DNA from 4 places in the Frankia sp. R43 genome. Region 1 is predicted to be linked to each of the others. Evidence: predicted binding sites of a transcription regulator. Region 1 holds the regulator's gene; each other region holds the start of a gene.

Region 1 (5,607 bases):
GCGCAGGCGACCACGCCGTCGGTGCGCGATGCGGTGACGGCTGTGGTGGCGCAGGCGACCGCCGAATGCGGTGGTTCGTGGCGGTGGTGGAGCGACGTGGCGCGGCGGTCAGGGCGCGATCACGATGCTGTGGTCAGTCGCGGTGGTCAGTCCGCGGTGGTTAAGAGCGGTGCGGTTGCCGGTGCGGTTGTCAGTGATACGCCCGGTGCCGGGGATGCCCCGATTTCCTGGGCCGCCCCACACCCGGCCTGGCCTGGCCGAGGCCGCACCCGGCCCTGGCTCAGGGGCCGGCGGCGGCTCAGGGGCCGGCGGCCGCGCGCAGGCCCGGCGCGGCGGCGAGGTGCGGCCCGCGGGTGAGCCCGGCGGCGCCCAGCTCCGGGCCGGCGGCCCGGGACGACTCCGCCAGCGGGGTGCCACCGGCTTCGGAGCTCTGCCCCGCGTCGGCACGAAGCGCCGCGATCGCCACCTCGAAGTCGGCGAGCGACTCGAAGGCCAGATAGACCGAGGCGAACCGAAGGTAGGCGACCTCGTCCAGCTCCCGGAGCGGGCCGAGTATCGCCCGGCCGACGTCCTCGGCAGCCACCTCCGCGGAGCCGGAGGAACGCACCGTCTCCTCGACCCGCTCGGCCAGCAGGGCGAGATCGTCCGACCGGACCGGGCGCCCCTGGCAGGCCTTGCGCACGCCCACGATCACCTTGGCGCGGCTGAACGGCTCGGTGGCACCGCTACGCTTGCGCACCCGCAACGAAGCTTCCTCCATCGTCGTGAACCGGCGCCCACACTCCGAGCAGGCTCTGCGCCGCCGGATCGCGGCGCCTTCCTCGGCCTCCCTGCTGTCAACGACACGGCTGTCGGAATGGCGGCAGAAGGGACAGCGCACGGCACACTCCTCTCCGCTCCGGGCGGCCTGGCTGCCACACGCGGAGCACGCCCCAGCAGGTGCCCACATGCCACCGGCCGACCACCCTCCGGGGGTGGCCAACTGACAACCTGTGGATATCGATGCACAACCTGTGGATGACTTACGGTGCTGTAACTACAAGATGTTGTGTTCACCGTAGCGCACGCACCCGACAGGTCCGACACCGCCCCTCCTCCTCCGGCGTGTCGCTGCCGCGGGGCCGCCACCACTTGATCGGCAGCCGGTCCCGCCCGGCGGCCGGCCGTCGGGCGGGCCACCGTCAGGGCAGGCAGAGCGGCTGGCCGGGAACGAGATCCGCGGTGGGCAGATCGTTCAGGGACATGAGCCGACGAACAACCGCACGGGTGTCGGCCTCGGGGTCGATCCCGCGTGCCACCTCCCAGAGCGTCTCGCCCTGGCGCACCACGTGGGCCTGACAGTCCACCGGGGTGGCCGTGAACGCCTGCGACGCGGTGACCAACGCCAGCGAGAGCACCAGCGCGCCGGACAGGCACGCGAGCGCCGCGAACACGAGCCTGCCCCGCCGGGTCAGCCTCAGCGGCGGCTGTTGCCGCGGGCGGCGTCGCGAGCCCGGGCGGGGCCGTTGCGCGCCCGGGGACAGGGCTCGCGAGCTCGGGGACGAGCTGCGCCGCAGACTCGGCCACCGGCGCCGTGCTCTCGTCCGTAGCCTCTGGTCGCCGGGCGGCGGCAACGCGTACCCGACGGCGCGGGCACGCCATTCCAGCCCGGGCATCTCGATGACCTGGGCCTCGACGCACTCGACCGCCGCCGAGGACGACTGTGCGCCGCACGGGCCCGCCGCAGGCGAAGGACCACTGCCGAGACAACGAGAAGGGGCCGAGCGATGCGCCGGCCGCCGATCACCGCCACGCACGGCCCTGCCCCGCACCGCCTGGCCGCGCACCACGACCCCGCTGACCGCCGCACCACGGCGAGCACGAGGACGCGGACGCGCGCGACCACCACGGCCGCCCGCCGCCGGCGCACCTCCTCCGACGGCCGCGGACCGCCGCGCCGCGCCGACGCGGAACACCCGACACTTGGGACCGGCTCCCCCGCCGAGCGCCCTGTCGCCATCCGCGATGTCAACATCGCCGGCAGCCAGGCCAACGTCGCCAGCGGCCGGCCGAAGGTCACGATCGGCCGCAGCAACATCGACAATGGCGATATCGACAATGGCAACGTCGGTCACGTCGGCATCAGCCAGACCGGCGCGGGAAAGATCAGGGTCGGCCGGATCAGCGTTGGCCGGATCGGGGTCGGCCAGATCGGGGTCGGCCATGTCAACCTCCCAGGCGCGAGCATCCGCTCGCTCGAACACCTGAGCGATTCTTACACGGTCGCCACGCACACTTCCCCCGACACGCTCGAACAGACGTTTGAGATTCGGCGACCGGCCGACTACCGTCAAGGACGATCAGTTGTGGACGATCGTGCGAGAAGAAGCGAGCACGGAAAATCCACCCGAACCGGTCAGAAGCTACTAATAGGACAAAGTGGTAGATCGACCGGGTGGCCCGCCGGCTGCGGAACCGCCGAGCCCCCGGTCGCGGAGAAGCCGGTAGCGGGCGAAGCCCCGCCGCCGGATGCATCGACAGGGAGAGCGGTAGGCGATGACCAGCCAGGCACGGGGTACCCGCCGAGGCGACGCCCGCGGCAATGTCCGGGATCTTCCCGACAGCCCCGCGGACGCCTCAGGCCTCACGCAACGACAGAAGGGGATTCTCGAGGTCATCCGCGCCGCGGTGGAGCAGCGCGGCTATCCGCCGAGCGTCCGCGAGATCGGCGAGGCTGTCGGCCTGACCAGCACCAGCAGCGTCGCGCACCAACTCAAGGTGCTCCAGGAGAAGGGCTTCCTGCGGCGCGACCCGAACCGGCCGCGGGCCATGGAAGTACTGCCGATCGGCGGCCAGAAGGCGGGCGCCCGGCTGCGCTCCGCCGGCGCCACGCCGGCGGAGGTGGGTGGTGCCGTCGCGGCCGAGGGCGGCACCCCGACCTACGTGCCCCTCATCGGGCGAATCGCGGCCGGCGGGCCGATCCTCGCGGAGCAGGCCGTCGAGGACGTCTACCCGCTCCCGCGGGAGATCGTCGGTGAGGGCACGCTGTTCCTGCTCAAGGTGGTCGGGCAGTCGATGATCAATGCCGCGATCTGCGACGGTGACTACGTCGTCGTCCGCCAGCAGCCGGTCGCCGACAACGGCGAGATCGTCGCGGCCATGATCGACGGCGAGGCGACGGTCAAGCGCTTCCGCCAGCGCGACGGCCGGGTGTGGCTGGCGCCGGAGAACCCCGCGTTCTCCGACATCCCGGCCGAAGACGCGACCATCCTCGGCCGGATCGTCGCCGTGATGCGCCGGGTCTGACCCGAACGCGACCCCAGGGGGCGCTGACCCCCTGGGGAAGAGCCGGCCATCGAGCCAGCCGCCATGCCGAGCCAGGCGGCGGCCCCTGGCTCGGCTTCCCGCCGGCTCGGTCAGCTCCGAAGCGGGGTCAGCTCCGAAGCGGTCAGTTTCGAAGCGGTCAGCTCCGAAGGGCTCCAGCGACCCTGAAGGGCTCCAGCTCGGCGGCAAGGCTCACCGGCACCCGGGCCGCCACCGCCGTGCCCGCGCCGGTGTGCTCGACGCTCAGCACCTCGCCGTCGCGGTGGATCCGGGAGACGAGATCACCACGGGTGTAGGGCACCAGCAGCGACATCTCGATCTCCGGGTGCGGTATCCGCTCCGAGAGGGCGTCGATCAGCTCCGCCAGGCCCGTTCCGGACCGAGCCGAGACGAAGATGGCGTCCGGAACCGCCTTGCGCAGCACTGCCAACGTCGTCGGATCGACCGCGTCGACCTTGTTGACGACCACGAGCTCGGGAACCCCGGCCGCGTCGATCTCGGCGAGCACCTCACGGACCGCCGTGATCTGCCCCATCGGGTCCGGCGCCGAACCGTCGACGACGTGCAGGACGAGATCCGCGTCCACGACCTCCTCCAACGTCGACCGGAACGCCTCGACGATCTGGTGCGGCAGATGCCGGACGAAACCGACGGTGTCGGCCAGGGTGAACACCCGCCCGTCGGGCAGGGTCGCTCGCCGCACGGTCGGGTCGAGGGTCGCGAACAGGGCGTCCTCGACGAGCACACCGGCTCCGGTCAGACGGTTGAGCAGCGAGGACTTCCCGGCGTTGGTGTACCCGGCGATCGCGACCGCCGGCACGGCACCCCGCCGCCGCGAGGAGCGCTTCGTCTCCCGGACGGTGGCCATCGCGGCCAGCTCGCGCCGCAGCTTGGCCATCCGTGTGCGCAGCCGCCGCCGATCGGTCTCGATCTTCGTCTCACCAGGGCCGCGGGTACCGATGGGCGCCCGGCCACCACTGCTCGCGGCGGCCCGGGACATCGACTCACCCCAGCCACGCAGCCGCGGGAGCATGTACTGGAGCTGGGCCAGCTCCACCTGGGCCTTGCCCTCCCGGGACGTCGCATGCTGGGCGAAGATGTCCAGAATGAGCGCCGTCCGGTCGATCACCTTGACCTTGACGACCTCTTCGAGCTGGCGCAGCTGCCCAGGGGTCAGCTCGCCGTCGCAGATCACCGTGTCCGCACCGGTCGACGCGACGACGTCCGCGAGCTCTCGGGCCTTGCCGGAGCCGACGAAGGTCGCCGTGTCCGGCCGGTCGCGGCGCTGCACGAGCGCGTCCAGCACCATCGAGCCCGCGGTGGTGGCCAGGGCCGCGAGCTCCGTCATCGACGCCTCGGCCTCCAGGAGGGTCCCGGAGGTCCACACCCCGATCAGCACCACCCGCTCCAGTCGGAGCTGGCGGTACTCGACCTCGGTGACGTCCTCGAGCTCGGTGGTGAGACCCGGGATGCGGCGCAGCGCGCCACGCTCCTCCAGGTCGAACCCGTCGCCCTGTTCGTCGAAGAAGGAGAACCCCTCGCCGTCACCGAGGAGGACCACGCCCCCGTCGTCGCCGTCGAAGCTCGGGCTCAGGTTCGGGTTCGGGTACCGGGTGGACGCCATGGCGGCGTCAGCGGGAAGACTCATACCATCCGTTCTCAACGCGGCACGGTGACCGTCGAATTCCGCCCGCCCCGTTCGGGAGCGGGCCGGTGCCGCTGTACCCGGGCTCGGTGCCCCGGCGCAGCGGAACCTCCGCAGCCCCAGGGTGACACGCCGCTGCCGCGATCGCGAGCCGTTTATCGGCCCGGCGCCCGGTAGGAACGGCCCTGTCGGTCAGCTCCGGCCGGTCCCGGCGGGAACCAGTGCCTGCGCACCCGCAGCGGCAGTACCGGAGGCGACCTCGGCGGCCTGGCGGATCCATTCGGGACGAAGGACACCGTCAGACACAAGAACGGCGGGACCGCGCAGAATGACGGTCGTCTCCCGCCAGTCAACGGTCAGGCGCCCGCCGGGAAGATCGACCAGCACCTCGGACGGCGGCGTACCGCCCACCCGCGCCGCCCACGCGACCGCCACCGCGCAGGCGCCGGTGCCGCAGGAGGCCGTCTCGCCGACGCCGCGTTCGAAGACCCGCATCGCGACGCCATCCACACTCGGCACGACGACCTCGACGTTCACACCGTCGGGGAAGGCCTCGGCCGGGAAGACGGGAGCACCCAGGTCCAGGCGCGCCAGCTCGGACGGCCCCAGGTCGTCGGCGAAGCAGACCGCGTGCGGGTTGCCCATCGAAACACCCACCG
Region 2 (5,607 bases), on a different contig from region 1:
TCGCCCCGAACGGGGAGTTCACCGGCCTCGCACCGGCGCCACCGAAGCCGCCTGCCCCGCTCGAGCCCGCGCCCGAGCCGGCGAAGCGCCCGCTGTTGGTGGTCGGAGCCGGCTCGGGCAGCCGGCGCCATTCGACGAGCGCATCCGGAACCTCGCCGAGGAACCGGGAGGGCGGGTTGTAGGCCGGCTGCCCCCAGGCGCTGCGGACCTGGGCCCGGGTGAGGTACAGCCGTGCCCTGGCCCGGGTGACGCCCACATACGCCAGCCGCCGTTCCTCCTCCAGCTCGGTCGGATCCCCGAGCGTGCGCAGGTGTGGGAAGACGCCGTCCTCCAGCCCGGTGAGGAACACGACCGGGAACTCCAGGCCCTTCGCGCTGTGCAGCGTCATCAGCGTGACGACGCCGTCGGAGCCGTCGTCGTCGGGGATCTGGTCCGCGTCCGCGACGAGCGAGACCTGCTCCAGGAACTCGGCCAGGCTGCCGTCGGGACGCCGTTCGGTGAACTCCTGGACCACCCCGACGAGCTCCCGCAGGTTCTCGACCCGCCCCTGGGCCTCGATGGTGTCCTCCGCGACGAGCTCGGAGAGATAGCCCGTCCGCTCCAGCACCGCCTCGATCACGGCCAGTGGGCCGCTCGGCAGCAGGTCACGCAGATCGCCCAGCAGCGCCACGAAGTCCCGGACCGACCGGGCCGATCTGGTCGCCACCCCGGGCACCTCGTCCACCCGGGCGAGCGCGTCGGCGAACGGGATGCGCTCGCGCTCCGCGAAGGCCGAGATCATCGCCTCGGCGCGGTCACCGATCCCGCGGCGCGGAACGTTGAGAATCCGCCGCAGGTTCACCGTGTCCGTCGGGTTCGCCAGCACCCGCAGGTAGGCGAGCAGGTCACGGATCTCGCGGCGCTCGTAGAACCGGACGCCGCCGACCACCCGGTACGGCAGCCCGACCCGGATGAAGATCTCCTCGAACACTCGGCTCTGGGCGTTCGTCCGGTAGAAGACCGCCACATCGGCCGGCCGGGCGAGCTTGTCGTCGCTGAGCCGGTCGATCTCCTCCGCGACGAAGGCTGCCTCGTCATGCTCGTTGTCGGCGACGAAGCCGACGATCCGCTCCCCGTCACCGGCATCCGACCACAGGCGCTTCGCCTTGCGCTGGGCGTTGCGCGCGATCACCGCGTTCGCCGCGGAGAGGATCGTCTGGGTGGACCGGTAGTTCTGCTCCAGCAGGATGACGGCCGCGTTCGGGTAGTCCTGCTCGAACTCGACGATGTTGCGGATGTTCGCCCCGCGGAAGGCGTAGATCGACTGGTCGGCGTCCCCGACCACGCACAGCTCCGCCGGCGGCAGGGCGCCGGAGGCGGGGACCGGACCGCCACCGCCGTGCTCCGCTCCCGCCAGCCCGGCAGCGTCCTCGCCGCCCGTGCCGTGCTGGCCCACCGCCGCCGGCTCGGCCCCCGCCCCCGTGCTCCCGGCCGGACCAGGGCGGCCGACCAGCTCGCGGACGAGGACGTACTGGGCGTGGTTGGTGTCCTGGTATTCGTCGACAAGCACGTGGCGGAACCGCCGCCGGTAGTGCTCGGCGACGTCGGGGAACGCCTGGAGCAGGTTGACCGTCATCATGATCAGATCGTCGAAGTCCAGCGCGTTCGCCTGTGCGAGCCGCTGCTGGTAGGAGCCGTACACCTCGGCGACGGTTCGCTCGATGTGGCTCGCGGCCCGGTCCCGGGCGGTCTCCCAGTCGACGAGCTCGTTCTTCAGAGCACTGATCGCCACCGCGAGCGCCTTGGCGGTGTGGCGCTTGGGGTCGAGGTCGAGATCGCGGGTGACCAACGTGAGCAGGCGCTGGGCATCCGCCGCGTCGTAGATGGAGAAGGAGGAGGCGAACCCGAGCCGCGCCGCCTCCGAACGGAGAATGCGCACGCAGGCCGAGTGGAACGTGCTCACCCACATCGCTCTGGCCCGCCCGCCGACGAGCGCCTCGACGCGCTCCTTCATCTCCCCCGCGGCCTTGTTCGTGAACGTGATCGCGAGAATCTCGCCCGGCCGCACGCCACGCGCCGCGAGCAGATAGGCGATGCGGTGGGTCAGCACCCGGGTCTTGCCCGAGCCCGCACCGGCGACGACGAGCAACGGCGCGCCCGCGTGCACCACCGCCGCGTGCTGCTGCGGGTTGAGCCCCTCCAGCAGTTCGCCCGGGTCGAGCCGAGGCGGCCTGGGGCGACCCGCCCCGGCCTCGAGCACCGCCGGGCCGAAGCCGCCCGACGCCCGACCGCCGCCGGCGGCCCCGCCGCGCGCCGCACCGCCGGCCGCCGCGCCCTCCCGCGAGCCCGCGCCGCCAAGGGGTGCCAGACCGTCGACCAGCGATTCAGGGCCAAAGGTGTCGTCGAAAAGAGTGCTCATCAGACCTCGATCGTACGTTCGACGGACGAACCGCCCGACGCGGTGGCCAGCTCAACCACAGCGCCATGATGCCGGGCGGGTCCGACACTTCCATGCCCGGCCCGCGGGTCGGCGTTCGGGTCCGGACGCTTTCACCCAGACGCTTTCACCCGGACGCGGTCACCCAGGCGCGGTCACCCAGGCGTGTTCGTCCGAGCGCCCGCGGACGCGCCGGCCGCGAGCGCGGCCACCCTGGTGTCCACCGCGGGGTCGAGATTGCCGCCGGAGAGCACGACCGCCGTGACACCGCCCGCGAGTTCGGGCATCCGCAGCAGGGCCGCGACACCGGCGGCTCCCGCTGGCTCCACCCGGTGGCCCGACCGCCGCAGCGCGACCATCGCCTCCCAGAACGCGTCCTCGTCGACCGTGACGACGTCGTCCACCAGCCGTTCGGCGAGTGCCAGGGTAAGCCGGCCGGGCGCGCCGACCGCCATGCCGTCGGCCACTGTTCCCGTGGCTGCCCCGGCCTGGCCGGCATCGGTGCCGGAGCCCGCGCCGGTACCGGCAGCGCCCGGTGGGACGACGAGACGGCGGCCGGTGTGAAAGGACGACGCGAACGCCGGCGCGGCGGCCGCCTGGACGCCGATCACGCGGACGTCCGGCCGCAGGCCCCTGAGCACCACAGCCAGACCACTCAGCAGACCCCCACCACCGACCCCGACGATCACTGTCGAGAGCTCCGGCACCTGCTCCAGGAGCTCCAGCCCGATCGTTGCCTGGCCCGCGATGACAGCCACGTCGTCGAACGGGTGGACCAGCAGGCCACCGCTGGCGGCGGCGTAGGCGTCGGCGGCTCGCAGCGCGGCGTCGACGCCCCCCGGTACGTGCTCGACGCGGGCGCCCAGCGCGCGGGTACGCGCGACCTTGGCCGGGTTCGCACCTTCGGGCACGAAGATGGTCGCGGCGACGCCGAAACGAGCCGCCGCGAAGGCGACGCCCTGGGCGTGGTTGCCGGCGCTCGCCGCGACGACTCCCCGCGCGCGTGCCCGCGGCCCCGCGGTCGCGATCCGGTTGAACGCGCCCCGCAGCTTGAAGGAACCGGTGTGCTGCTCGTGCTCGCACTTGAGCCAGACCGGCGCACCGACATGCCCGGTCAGACTCCCGGCCGCCGGCACGACCCGGGTACGGCGCGCCACACCGCCCAGCCGCCCGGCGGCCGCGGTGACCTCGGCGAGATCGACCGGCAGGCCGGAAACGCCAGAGCGGACAGGAGCGCCGGACAGGCCGAAGCTGCCAGCCAGCCCAGCGGTACCAGCCAGCCCAGCGGTACCAGCCAGCCCAGCGGCGCCGGCCAGCCCCGAGCTGCCTGCCAGGCCAGCCGGGCGCAGCCCGGCCACGTCACAACCGCGGGCTCGGGGAGCGGTACGCCCACCGGACGGGCGGCGGGCGGGCAGCGTGCCTCGGGCGCGTTCCGGTGCCGGCACGGCTGACTGCGGACTGATCCGGGCGAGGGCCCCCGCTGCCCCGCCCTGGCGTTCTCCGGCGCCGTCGGCGTCGGTCGGGTCGTCCGCGCGGGACGACCCGGCGCCATCAGCCGGCGGCCTTCTTACGGATGGTGATGTCATCGACACTCTCCTGGCGGCTCGGCGGCCACCTCACCCCTGCGTGCGGCCGCGGCAAACAAAAAAGCCCCCCGCCGATGGGCGGAAGGGCTTGGCGCGCGACCCTCTCGGGCGGTCGCGCGCCTACGTAATCACCATGAGGAACAGCGGCACACCTCCAGAGTGCGCCGCGGCGCGGACGTAGTCAAACCGGCCGGCCGGCAGGGGACGCTTCGCCCGGGCGACAGAGCCGTCCGCGACCAGCCCGACACCGGGCGGTTCCACTCCGACGGGATCGCCGTTGTGAGCCGAAGACAGCACCTCATACTCCACTAAATATCCGTAATGTCCGGTTCGTTATGTTCCCCGCGGTGAATCGCCGGATCGCTTCGGCGGTTTATCGCCACCGAGCGGCAACTCCCCGACACAAAACACCGGCCGCCGGGATCGTATGAAGTCGCCTCGAACATCCGAGCCGGAATACCATCCGCCAGCGCACCCAAACCTATGTCTCGACCGAGTGCGGGTGGCTCACGATGGCACCGGACTAGGCCGGACAAGGTCTATGAAGTCCGCACCGAGGTCAACCCCCGGAGAGCCTCCAGACGGACATCTGCGGAATGCATCGGCGCCCATGCGTCATGCCGACGGGCCACTGCGAACCCACAAACAGTCACGAAACGACACAAAACCAACGACGATCGACACCCGACCGCAATATTGGGACATGTAACCCCCAACACCTGACGCCAAGGCCGCCCACCAGCGGTCCAGCGGTGTAGCCGGCGGACCGCCGGCCACACCGAAACCGATCGCCTTTACTCCCACTCAATCGTGCCGGGCGGCTTCGACGTGATGTCGTAGACGACCCGGTTCACCTGCGGCACCTCGTTGACGACCCGGTTGCTGATGCGCTCCAGCAACGCGGCGGGCAGCCGAGCCCAGTCGGCCGTCATCGCGTCCTCACTGGTCACGGCACGAAGTACCACCGGGCAACCGTAGGTCCGCTCGTCGCCCTGGACCCCCACCGATCGAACATCCGCGAGCAGCACCGCGAAGACCTGCCAGATCTCGCGGTCGAGCCCGGCCCGGCGGATCTCCTCCCGGACCACCGCGTCGGCGGCACGCACGATGTCGAGCCGCTCGGGCGTCACCTCGCCGATGATCCGCACGGCGAGCCCGGGCCCGGGGAAAGGCTGGCGCCAGACGATCTCCTCGGGGAGCCCGAGTTCCTCACCTAGGTGGCGGACCTCGTCCTTGAAAAGCGTGCGCAGTGGCTCGACCAGCGCGAACTGCAGGTCGTCGGGAAGGCCACCGACATTGTGGTGGGACTTGATCTTTGCCGCGGTCGGCGAGCCCGACTCGATGACGTCGGGATACAGCGTGCCCTGCACAAGGAATCCGATCCTGGCGCCCTCGGCCTCGGCCCGCGCGTCGAGCTCGCGTGCGGCCTCCTCGAAGACCCGGATGAACTCGCGGCCGATGATCTTCCGCTTCTGCTCGGGATCGATGACACCGGCCAGCGCCGCGGCGAACCGGTCGGCCGCCTTCACATGCACCAGTTCGACGCCGGTCGAGGCGACGAAGTCGCGTTCGACCTGCTCGGCCTCCCCCGCCCGGAGCAGGCCG
Region 3 (5,607 bases), on a different contig from region 1:
TCTTGTCGTCAACAGCGATGTGACCGTTCCGGCCGGGACCTGCGAGCAGTTGCCCGAGCTGCTCGCATCGGTACCGGTGGGGACGGATGCCCTGGGATTTCCGCTGCGTGCCGAGAACGGGGGCCCCGGCCGGGGGACGGCAGTCCTGCCGAACACCCGCACGAACGCGTACGTCGCGGTGCGGGGCGAGGCCGCGGCAGTGGCCCGCTGGCCCGATCTCCGCTACCCGGTGGGTGCGTTCTTCGCGATCCGAACCAGTGCCTTCCTGCGGCTGGGGGGATTTGATCCGTCCTACTGGATGTACTACGAGGAGACGGATCTGTTCGCCCGGCTGCACGCGGCGGGGGGCAGGGTCGGCTGGGCCGACGACCGATGCCAGGTGGCCCATGTGGGCGGCGGGACCGTCGGCCGGGCCGGTTTGTTGTACGCCGAACTGGGCCGTTCCGCCGTGATCTACGCTCGTCGGCACCGTGCGACGCTGGGGCGCGGCTGGCTGGCGGTGCACGTCGGGCAGCTTGTCGTGCTCGCCCTGCGCAAGCTCGCCGCCGGCCGGACGCACGACGCGCGTCGCGCCATGCGGATCCTCGCCGGCCTCGCCGTCGGCATCGCTCAACCAGGCCGGGAGCCCGCCACCACGTCCCGGTGGCGCGCGGTGCCGTCGGCGCGACGTCGCGAGCTGGGTCGTATCGACCCCGAGACGTTGGGAACGGGCGCCGCGGTGAGGCTTCCCCGGCCCCGGTCCGCCGTCTCGCCCACGTCGTGGGTGACAGCCGACCACTGAGTCCGGTCACCACCAGCGTCCGGTCACCAGCCGCGGGCGCGCCATTCGGCCAGGTGCGGGCGCTCGACACCGAGCGTCGTGTCCTTTCCGTGGCCTGGATAGATCCACGTCGTGTCCGGGAGCGGGCGGAAGATCTTGGCTTCCAGGCCGCCCATCAAGGTGTTGAAGGCCTTCGCGTCGCCGAAGGTGTTCCCGGGGCCGCCGGGGAACAGGCAGTCACCGGTGAACAGGTGCGGAGCGCCGTCGCCCTGGTCGTAGAGCAGCGCGACCGAGCCGGGCGTGTGCCCGACCAGGTGCACGACCCGCAGGGTGACCTCACCGACCCGCACCTCGTCGCCGTCGGAGACCGGGTCGGTCGTCGGGACGGGGATCTCGGGCGCGTCCAGCGGATGCGCGATGGTCCGGGCGCCGGTGGCGGCCACGACGTCCACCAGCGCCTGGACGTGGTCACCGTGGCGGTGGGTCGTCACCACGGTGCCCAGCCCGGTGTCCCCGATGAGGCGCAGCAGGGTGCCCGTCTCGTTCGCCGCGTCGATGAGGAGCTGCTCGCCGGTGGCGGCGCAGCGCAGCAGGTAACAGTTGTTGTCGAAGGGGCCGACGGCCACCTTGGTGATCGTGAGGTCCGGCAGCTCCCGCACGTCGGCGGGCCCGCCGACGGTGACGTCGCCCGTGTAGCCGGCGCCGATGTTCATACGGTTCTCCTCGATCTTCTCCGTGGCCCCAGGCCGGCAGACCATGGCCGGGGACCGTCGCGGCCGCGACGGGCTGGGGCGGGAATGACTCGCGGGCTCCCTTCATTCTCATCGGTGTGTCTGCTGGGTGTCTCCGTCCGGGGGGCGCTCGGGTGTGGCCCGTCGGTCCGGCGCCGATGGGCTTGTGGCCTGGTTGTCGCCGCCCGTCCGGGGCGGCGGTGCTGTTGCGAGCCACTTCGGCGGGGCGTGTAGCGTCGTCGGTGTTCGAACGCGCGTTTGGTCGCGATCGGTAGCCGGCCAGGTTCGGGCGACCCCGACCAACGGCACCGGCGGCATCGCCGGCGCCGGCGCGACCAGCACCGACAGCGCCACCAGCACCGACAGCGCAACCACCGACAGCGAAGTCCAGCAACCGATCGAGGACGACGAGGGACCTGACGATGGCCGACCGTCTTGTCGTGCGCGGAGCACGCGAGCACAACCTTCGTGATGTCGATCTCGACCTGCCCAGAGATGCTCTGGTGGTCTTCACCGGCCTGTCGGGCTCGGGCAAGTCCAGCCTCGCCTTCGACACGATCTTCGCGGAGGGCCAGCGCCGGTACGTCGAGTCCCTGTCCGCCTACGCGCGCCAGTTCCTCGGCCAGATGGACAAGCCCGATGTCGACTTCATCGAGGGGCTGTCGCCGGCGGTGTCCATCGACCAGAAGTCGACGTCGCGTAACCCGCGATCGACGGTTGGCACGATCACCGAGGTATACGACTACCTGCGGCTGCTGTACGCACGAGTCGGCCATCCGCACTGCCCCCGGTGCGGTCGCCCGATCGCGCGCCAGACCCCGCAGCAGATCGTCGACCGGCTGCTGGAGCTGCCCGAGGGCACCCGCTTCCAGGTGCTCGCACCGGTCGTGCGCGGGCGCAAGGGCGAGTACGCGGATCTTTTCGCCGAGCTGCAGAGCTCCGGGTTCGCCCGGGTGCGCGTCGACGGCACCGTCGTGCCGCTGACCGAGCGCCCCAAGCTGGAGAAGCAGCGCAAGCACACGATCGAGGTCGTGGTCGACCGGCTCGCGGCGAAGGAGTCGGCCAAGCGCCGCCTCACCGACTCGATCGAGACGGCCCTGCGGCTGGGCAACGGTCTGGTGCTGCTCGACTTCGTCGACCGGGATCCGGCCGACCCCGACCGCGAGCGGATGTACTCCGAGCACCTCGCCTGCATGTACGACGACCTGTCGTTCGAGGAGATGGAGCCGAGGTCCTTCTCGTTCAACTCGCCGTTCGGTGCCTGTCAGGAGTGCTCCGGGCTGGGCACGCGCAAGGAGGTGGACCCCGAGCTGATCGTGCCCGACCCGACGCTCTCGCTGGCCGAGGGCGCCATCCAGCCGTGGTCCGGCGGGCACAGCAAGGAGTACTTCCAGCGGTTGCTGACGGCGCTGGCCGAGGACCTGAGCTTCCGGATGGACACGCCCTGGGAGGGGCTGCCGGAGCGGGCCCGCAAGGCCATCCTGCACGGCAGCGGCGAGACCGAGATCCACGTCGGCTACACGAACCGCTACGGGCGCAAGCGCTCGTACTACACCTCGTTCGAGGGCGTGCTGGCGTTCCTGCGGCGCCGGCACGCCGACGCGGAGTCCGACAGCAGCCGTGAGCGCTACGAGGGCTACATGCGTGACGTGCCCTGCACGGCCTGCCGAGGCTCCCGGCTCAAGCCGGAGTCACTGGCGGTCACCCTCGCCGGGCGCTCCATCGCCGAGGTGTCCGCCATGTCGATCCAGGAATGCGCGGAGTTCCTGCGGCACGTCGAGCTCAGCGAGCGGGAACAGGCCATCGCCGGGCAGGTTCTCAAGGAGATCGACGCCCGGCTGGTCTTTCTCCTGGACGTCGGCCTCGACTACCTCTCCCTGAACCGCGCCGCGGGCACCCTCGCCGGCGGCGAGGCGCAACGCATCCGGCTGGCGACCCAGATCGGCTCCGGGCTGGTGGGTGTGCTCTACGTGCTCGACGAGCCGTCCATCGGCCTGCACCAGCGGGACAACCGCCGCCTCATCCAGACCCTCATCCGGCTGCGGGATCTGGGCAACACCCTGATCGTGGTGGAGCACGACGAGGACACCATCCGCGCCGCCGACTGGGTGGTCGACATCGGCCCGGGCGCGGGCGAGCACGGTGGTCGGGTGGTCGTCTCCGGATCGGTCGACGACCTGTTGAGCAGTGCGGAGTCGGCGACCGGGGCATATCTCTCCGGCCGGCGGGAGATTCCCGTCCCGGCGATCCGCCGGGCGCCGACCAGGGGCCGTGCGCTGACCGTGCACGGCGCGCGTGAGCACAACCTGCGTGACGTGACGGTGTCCTTCCCGCTGGGCTGTTTCGTGGCGGTCACCGGGGTGTCCGGGTCGGGCAAGTCGACGCTGGTCAACGACATCCTCGCCTGCGTGCTCGCCAACCACCTCAACGGCGCCCGCGAGGTACCGGGCCGGCACCGTACGGTGAGCGGGCTCGACCACCTCGACAAGGCGGTGCGGGTCGACCAGTCACCGATCGGCCGGACTCCGCGTTCCAACCCAGCGACCTACACCGGCGTGTTCGACCACATCCGCCGGCTGTTCGCGGAGACGACCGAGGCGAAGGTCCGCGGCTACCTGCCCGGCCGGTTCTCGTTCAACGTCAAGGGCGGCCGCTGTGAGGCCTGCTCCGGCGACGGCACGATCAAGATCGAGATGAACTTCCTTCCGGATGTCTACGTGCCCTGTGAGGTCTGCGGGGGCGCCCGGTACAACCGCGAGACCCTCGAGGTGCACTACAAGGGGAAGAACATCTCCGAGGTTCTCGACATGCCGATCGAGGAGGGCGCGGAGTTCTTCGCCGCCGTCCCGGCGATCGCGCGCCACCTGCGCACGCTCAACGACGTCGGGCTGGGGTACGTCCGGCTCGGCCAGCCCGCGCCCACCCTCTCCGGTGGCGAGGCGCAGCGGGTGAAGCTGGCGGCCGAGCTGCAGCGCCGTTCCACCGGCCGCACCGTCTACGTGCTGGACGAGCCGACCACCGGCCTGCACTTCGAGGACATCCGCAAGCTGCTGGGTGTCCTCGGGCGGCTGGTCGACGCGGGCAACACGGTGATCGTGATCGAACACAACCTGGACGTCATCAAGACCGCCGACTGGATCATCGACATGGGGCCGGAAGGCGGCACCGGCGGCGGTCGGGTCGTCGCCGAGGGCACCCCCGAGGCGATCGCCGCCGTGTCCGCGAGCCATACGGGGGCATTCCTGCGCGAGATCCTGGGCGGCCGTGGTGCGACCGCAGGCGCGGCCCCGGTGGCCGACGGTCAGGTGGTGGCAGAGCAGATGGCGGCAGAGCAGGTGGCGGCGGGTCAGGAGGCGGGTGCTGCCGCCCCTGATGGAGCGGGCCCGGCGGCGAAGGGTGCCGGCGTCAGGAACGCGAGGGCGTCCAAGGGCCGTGACCGGTTGGCCGGTACCGCGTCGGTGACCAGCTGAGAGCCTGGCGGCCTGGCAACGGCGAGCGGCGGGGGTCGGCTGCCCCGGGCCTGCCTGGAACGGCTGGCCCGCCGCTGTCAGCTCTGGAAAAGATCGTCGAGGACGGCGTCCAGAGCGACCTCGGGGTGTTCCTCGCCGGCGGGCACGACCCGCTCCGTGCGGTCCAGGAAGCGGCGGACCGGTGCCGCGTCGAGGACGACCACCGACCGCCGATCGCCGTCAGCCAGTTCCAGGCGGATCCCGCCCCGGGTCGGCTCGGGGGTGATCCGAACATCACCGTCGCCTACCGGAGCCGGGCCGTCGAGGCCGGCCCGCAGCGCGTCCCGTGGGGTCACCCAGTGGCCCTGCGGGAGCGCGGGGTGGTCCGGCCGGGAGACGAGCACCAGGGCGACCGCCAGCGGGTCACAGCTCCGCCAGGTGACCTGGAGAACGGTGATTCTTCCGCGCCCGGGTGCGTCGTCGACGACGAACTCCGTCGTGACGTCATCCACCTGCACCCGTCGGCCCCCTTGGTCCCAGTCCGCCGGCTCCGTCGTGTCGAACCGTTGCGTGTCGAACGGCTGCGTGTCGCCCGTCTGCTGCGTCTGCGCCGCCCGTCTGCCGTGACGACCGTCCGCTGTGTCTACAACAGTGTCTCCTGCAGAGT
Region 4 (5,607 bases), on a different contig from region 1:
ATGACCCGGGACGGCCGGCTGATCGACCACCTGCTGAACGAGCCGACCATCCGGAACGTCTACCTGGGCGACCAGCCCACCGTCTGGATGGCCGCGGGCGTCCCGCACGACGGGTACCTCGCCGACTTCCTGATGGAGAACAAGGCGTTCATCCGGAGCTGATCGAGACCGGAACGAGACCCACGCCACGCTGATCGCCCCGACGCCGCGGGACGCGATAGAAGGGGAGCTATGGGAGCGAAGTACGACCCGGCGCGGATCCAGCTGGCGAACTACCCGTTCGCCCTCACCATGCAGCCGCGTTTCGGTGACATGGACAGCCTCGGCCACGTGAACAACGTGGCCATCGCGGCGCTGTTCGAGGAGGCCCGCATCGCGATGAACCGGGCCCTGCTCGGCGCGAACCACGGCGGCCTGCCCCACGAGCGGCGTCCCCTCCCGGTGGTCGCAGCCCGGGTGGAGATCGACTACCTGGGAGAGGTCGCCTACCCCGGTACCTACGAGGTCGGGGTCGGGATCGGCCGGCTCGGCAACACCTCGATCCTGCAGGTGTGTGGGCTGTTCGAAGGCGAGACCTGCCTGGCGCTGTGCGACACCGTCATCGTGCACCGGTCGGAGAACGGCCCCGCCCCGGTACCCGAGCGCGTCCGCGGTGTCCTGGCGTCCATGTCCTTCCCCGCCTCCGCCCAGGTGCCGGCCGGCTCCGACTCCTGACCACCGATGCAAATTCTTTATCGATAGGTAGGGGGCCGGCTGCGCCCACTTGGCCGGCGGGCGATGATTCATCCTGGGCGGCCGTTTTCGCTCGTCGCGTCAAGCTCGACGGTGGCACATTCCCCGTCGAGATACGAATGCGGCCGCACCTCATAACGGCGGCCGGTCGGACTCGTCCACCGGAACACCCCCGGCCGAGGCTGGACCACCCGCCACCGACTGTGATGACGCACCCGATGATGCCGCCGACACAACGGCCCCAGATTCTCCACCAGCGTCTTCCCACCCGCGGCGTACGGCCGAGTGTGGTCCAGATCGCAACGCCACGCCCCACGGGTGCAATGCGGAAACGTGCAACACGGGTTCCGGACCTGCACATGACGCCTCTGCCCCGGACTCGGATACCGCCGCTCTCCCAGCTCCACCAGAGAGCCCAGCCCATCGGTGAGCATCCGCCGCCACGTCGACGCAGGCCGTGACGCGATCTCCCGCGCCACCACCGCGGGAATCGGCCCGTACCCCACCAACTCACCGGGATCGGCGTCCAGGCCGAGCAACGTCCCGATCGGAACGATCACCTGCACATCCGCACCTGCCGCACCCGCCGGCCCGGGCTGCCCGTACCGGCCCAGGATCAGATCCATCAACGTGTCCGCACGCACCTCATCCCGACTCCGACCGTCCTCTTCGGCCCTGTCCACGATCGTCGCGTCGGCGATCCGTTCGATCCGCTTCCGGCAGGCCAACGCGCCGTCCGCGGGCAGCAACGCCCCCAACACCGCCATCCCGTCCTCCTCCGGCTCCACCCACACCCGCCGCTCCCGACACCGCTCCTCAGACCGCCGCGCCGCACCCTCCGGATCGATTTTGATCACCCCCCGGCGGCACGCCGCCGTGAACGACCTCCGATGCGCCCGCGGCCCCTTCGCGAGGACGTGGTCCACGACCCGGCCGGCAAGCCCGACATCCAACGGGGCGGTCGCACGCTCCAACGACCGCAGCCGCGGCAGGTCCAACACCCCCGCCGCCAACGCCTCCAACCCGACCGGGATCCGGCGGACCACCTGATCGGCGAAATCCAGATGCCACTCCGCCGACCCCGTCGAGATCCGCATCAACCCCGCCACCTCACCCGCCACCACCGAACCGAACAGACCCAGCTCGTCATAGCCCTCCGGCGGCCGGGCCGCGGCAAGCTCCGCCTGCACCCGGATCGCCACCGCCTGCGCCGCCGCGATCCCCGCCACCGCCACCCGAAGCCGCTCCAGACACTCGTTCAACCACCCCTCGAACACCCGATGAGCGACCGGAACCCCCTCGCCGTCGCCTTCCACCGGCACACGGGACACGCTGGCCGGGTCGGTGCGGGTCGAGCGGGTACTGGAAGCCATGGCACTGCCCTCCGGTCCGGAAACACACACCACACGATCGAACGGGCGTTCGATCACAAGGGCGATGCTAAACCGGAAAGCGGGAGTGAAGACCGGGCCGGAGAACGGAGGACACAACGAGTTCACCGGCCACCCAGACCGCCTTGACAGACAGACGCCCCAGCCGGCAACCTCGCATTCCCAGATCAGCCAGAAGACCACCGCCGACGAGCGGTTTATCCGCAAATCCGTGCGGCCGATATGCCGCACTGTGAGGTCACCAGCCATACCCAGACGTGACATCCAGAGGCATCATGAAACCAAGAGAGTCAGCGAAATCAATGTATTATAGAAGTAGTAGAATAGGCACGGAACGGGCGAGAACTCGGGTTCTTCACCCGGGTTTCAACGCCCGTCCGTATCCCAACCCCGCGGCCAGCCGTAGCGCACGGCGGCATCGGCCTGGGCGCCTTCGACGAAGTCGTTCTCCCGGCGGATCACCAGGTCGTCCCCCACCATGTGGAACGACGCCGCCACGCACGTGCGCGCGTTTTCCGGCGCGTTGCCCAGCCGGATGGTGAGCTGCTCACCGGTCCGCGCGGAGACAACCACCGACGGCCGTAGCAGCGCCCACTCTGGCGCACGGTGCAGGCCATAGGCGTATACGAAGAACCGCTTGAAGGTCGCGAGCGTGCCGAGGTCAGCGAAGATCGTCTGCTCGTCGCGCTCGTCGCCCCCAACGAGCCGCAGGACCTGGCGACCGGCACGCCCAGTGCCGGTCGCCGTACCGGCGCCGTACTGCTGGATCACCCCGGTCTCGCCATCCAACGCCTGCCAGAAGCACCCGAAATGGATGTTTCCGGGGCGGGGCAGGCCCGTCCGCGTCGTCAGCGGGGTCCAGTTCAGCGACACTGTCATGGCACCGCCGGTTCCCCGTTGCTCGCCGGTCCAGATGGTGGCGGGATGCTCCTCGTCCAAGGTGCTGACACGCTCATGGCGCTGGCGGTAACGAGACGAACGCTCGCTCACCTCGATGGTCGCTGGCCTTGGGGCGCCGTCCTTCTGGCTGAGGTCGAGCGGCGACGGCGCGGACTCCCGCGGTGACGACGGGTGCGCGCCGGCTGGGACGGCGCTACTTGGTCTGGCTGCCGGACCCTGGTGCCCCGCAGCAGGTGCCTGCGCGGTACCCGACGGACGGAGCGTGGCTGGCGGCGCAGGCGAGGATACGGGCAGCGGTGGCGCAGACGGCGATGCAGGCGTCGCCCGTGCGGACGGCTGCGGGGCAGGCGCGGGCGGAGACGGAGCAGGCGCAGACGTAGACGCGAGCGGTGTGGGTCTGGCCGGCTGCGGTGACGCGGAGGGCCGCGGTGGTATGGGCGACGGCGCTGGGGGTGAGGCCGCCGGGGGTGAGGCCGCTGGCGGACGTCTCGCCGCCTCCAGGTGGTCGGCCACCTTCCGTCGGCTGTGGGATCGGGAAAGCCGACTCACGAACGAGGCCACCTCCCCCGGCCTGGCCACTGGCAGTTCATCCGGGTAGCCGGCGCCACCCGCGGTACCTACGCCACCCGGCGAGCCGGCACCACTCGGGGAGCCGGCCAGGCCCGCCATCCCGTCCGTGTAGCCCTCGCCGACCGCCCGGAACTTCCAGCCGGTCGGATGCCGGTACAGCTCTCCGAAGACGAGCGCGGTCTCGTAGCCGGTCTCGACCGTGAAGGTGTAGCTGACGATCTCGGTGCCGGTGGCGTCGTCGTACAGCCGGATCGAACCGTGCGGCACCGAACGGAAGCTCCGGCCGGATCCGGAGGCGGCGTAGATCGCGGCCGCGAACTGGAGTCTGGTGACCGTACGTGGCACGGCGGCGAGGGTGACGACGACCTCCTCGCTCCCTCCGCCGGCGGGCTGCCTCGGCAGGGGCGACACCCCGATCGGCTCCGTGGGATTCGGCACCTGGCTGGTGAGGAGCAGCTGCGATGTGGGCTCCGCGTCATCCACCAGGACGAGTACGCCGTCGACCTCAAGCCACGCGCCAGGCCCGCCGTCAGCCCGAGCACCACTGCCAGCCCGAGCACCACTGCCAGCCCGAGCACCACTGCCAGCCTGAGCGCCACCATCAGCCTGAGCACCGCTCCCGAAGCCAGCCCCGGCGCCAGCCCCAGCTCCGCCCCCGGTCCCAGCCCGGGCCCCGAATTCGGGTGCGGCGCCGCTCCAGGAGGTCACGACACGGACACGCTCAATCCCGGGTGCTTCCTTCGCCAGCAGCACGTTGCCGCCGCGGGGCAGGGTCGCCGTCAAGAGTCGAGATCCGATCGGCGGAACTTCGCCTCCAGGAACCGGGCCTGGATCGCCAGTTTCGCGGCGTCCCCGGAGTAGACGGAGTCCTGGAGTTCGATGGCACCCTCGTCGAGGAGCTGCAGCTGGCGCACCAGGTCCTCGGCGGGGGTCGTCCCGGTGATGCCCGGGCGGTCGGTGTACTGCGATGGCAGCGCCAGGAAGTCGTCGAGCGCCCGCGGCAGGTAGTCACGGACGATCATGGTCAGGTAGCGTAGCTCCTCGTCGCTCGCCGACCTGGCCTCGACATATACCAGCAACGGCCGCACGACGTCGTCGATGTCGCGCACGGTCGGCACCGCGCCGGGCGGGAGCCGCCCCCCGTCGGCGTTCGCTCCGGTGACAATCGCCGCGAGCTCCTTGCGCAGCTCGGCTGCCCGCCCTGCGGGGGACGTCTGCGCGTCCTGTTCGGTGTCTTCTTCGGCGCGCCCGCCACGCCGCCGGAAGATCATGCTTCCGGCCCCGGCCGTGGGCCCGCCGTCACTGGGGCGGGCACCGGTCAGCCCTCGCCGTTGTGGGCCCGCTCCAGGTAGGCCTTCGAACGGCCGACCTGCGTTTCCAGCGCGGCGACGGTGGTCGCGAGGCTGTCGACCGCCTTGACCTTGTAGGTGTCGATCGCGTCCATCGTCGCGAAGACGTTGTCGAACGCCTTCTGCAGCGTCTCGACGTCCACGGTGCTGGATGAGGCCTGTTCCTGGATGCGGCCGGACTGTTGGCGCAGCAGCTCGCTCGTCGACAGGATCATGTTGTTGGTGGTCGCGTTGAGCGCCGTGATCTGGTCGAGGACCAGCTGCTGGTTGGCCAGGGCCTGAGCCACCATCACGGCGGTGCGCAGGGCGGCGACGGTCGTGGACTGCGCCCGGTCGACGCCCTTGATCAGCTCGATGTTGTTCTTGCGGACGAGGTCGAGGGCCAGGTAGCCCTGCACGCTCACGGCCAGCTGGGTGACCAGGTCCTGCTGGCGCTGGCGGATGGGGAACAGCGCGTCGGAGGTGAGGGCGTCCGCCGTCGCCGGGTCGGTGATCCTGATCTGGTCGATCCGGGCCGAGACGGCGCTGTCGAGAGCGCGAGCGAGCGTGGCATACTCGGTGATCTTGCCCATCGCGGCCCAGAGCGTGGCCTTCTCGTGCTCGATGGCTGCATTGTCCTTGCGCAGCTCGTCCTGACCCGAGCCAAGGGCACCGATGATCGCATC

The links. Region 1 encodes LexA, which represses DNA repair genes until DNA is damaged. Its sites were predicted from a motif close to CGAACNNNNGTTCG; they were not measured.
Region 2: a site for LexA is predicted at 2,406-2,419, ahead of pcrA (DNA helicase PcrA). Genes of this name have one in related genera too.
Region 3: a site for LexA is predicted at 1,739-1,752, ahead of uvrA (excinuclease ABC subunit UvrA). Genes of this name have one in related genera too.
Region 4: a site for LexA is predicted at 2,144-2,157, ahead of ACG83_RS22245 (HNH endonuclease signature motif containing protein). Genes of this name have one in related genera too.

The regions. Positions count from the first base shown of each region.
Region 1 is NZ_LFCW01000001.1:1,375,496-1,381,102, forward strand. It holds gene nrdR (transcriptional regulator NrdR) at 299-880, opposite strand; gene ACG83_RS05165 (LysM peptidoglycan-binding domain-containing protein) at 1,182-1,433, opposite strand; gene lexA (transcriptional repressor LexA) at 2,536-3,285, shown strand; gene hflX (GTPase HflX) at 3,443-4,951, opposite strand; gene dapF (diaminopimelate epimerase) at 5,141-5,607, opposite strand, start outside.
Region 2 is NZ_LFCW01000010.1:142,281-147,887, reverse strand. It holds gene pcrA (DNA helicase PcrA) at 1-2,398, opposite strand, end outside; gene ACG83_RS34630 (threonine/serine dehydratase) at 2,572-4,002, opposite strand; gene ACG83_RS45595 (hypothetical protein) at 4,123-4,299, opposite strand; gene guaA (glutamine-hydrolyzing GMP synthase) at 4,797-5,607, opposite strand, start outside.
Region 3 is NZ_LFCW01000002.1:382,623-388,229, forward strand. It holds gene ACG83_RS09130 (glycosyltransferase) at 1-781, shown strand, start outside; gene ACG83_RS09135 (MBL fold metallo-hydrolase) at 805-1,473, opposite strand; gene uvrA (excinuclease ABC subunit UvrA) at 1,914-4,961, shown strand; gene ACG83_RS09145 (SsgA family sporulation/cell division regulator) at 5,039-5,458, opposite strand.
Region 4 is NZ_LFCW01000005.1:285,876-291,482, forward strand. It holds gene ACG83_RS22235 (aldehyde dehydrogenase family protein) at 1-162, shown strand, start outside; gene ACG83_RS22240 (thioesterase family protein) at 232-714, shown strand; gene ACG83_RS22245 (HNH endonuclease signature motif containing protein) at 783-2,105, opposite strand; gene ACG83_RS22250 (TerD family protein) at 2,490-4,376, opposite strand; gene ACG83_RS22255 (hypothetical protein) at 4,373-4,864, opposite strand; gene ACG83_RS22260 (toxic anion resistance protein) at 4,912-5,607, opposite strand, start outside.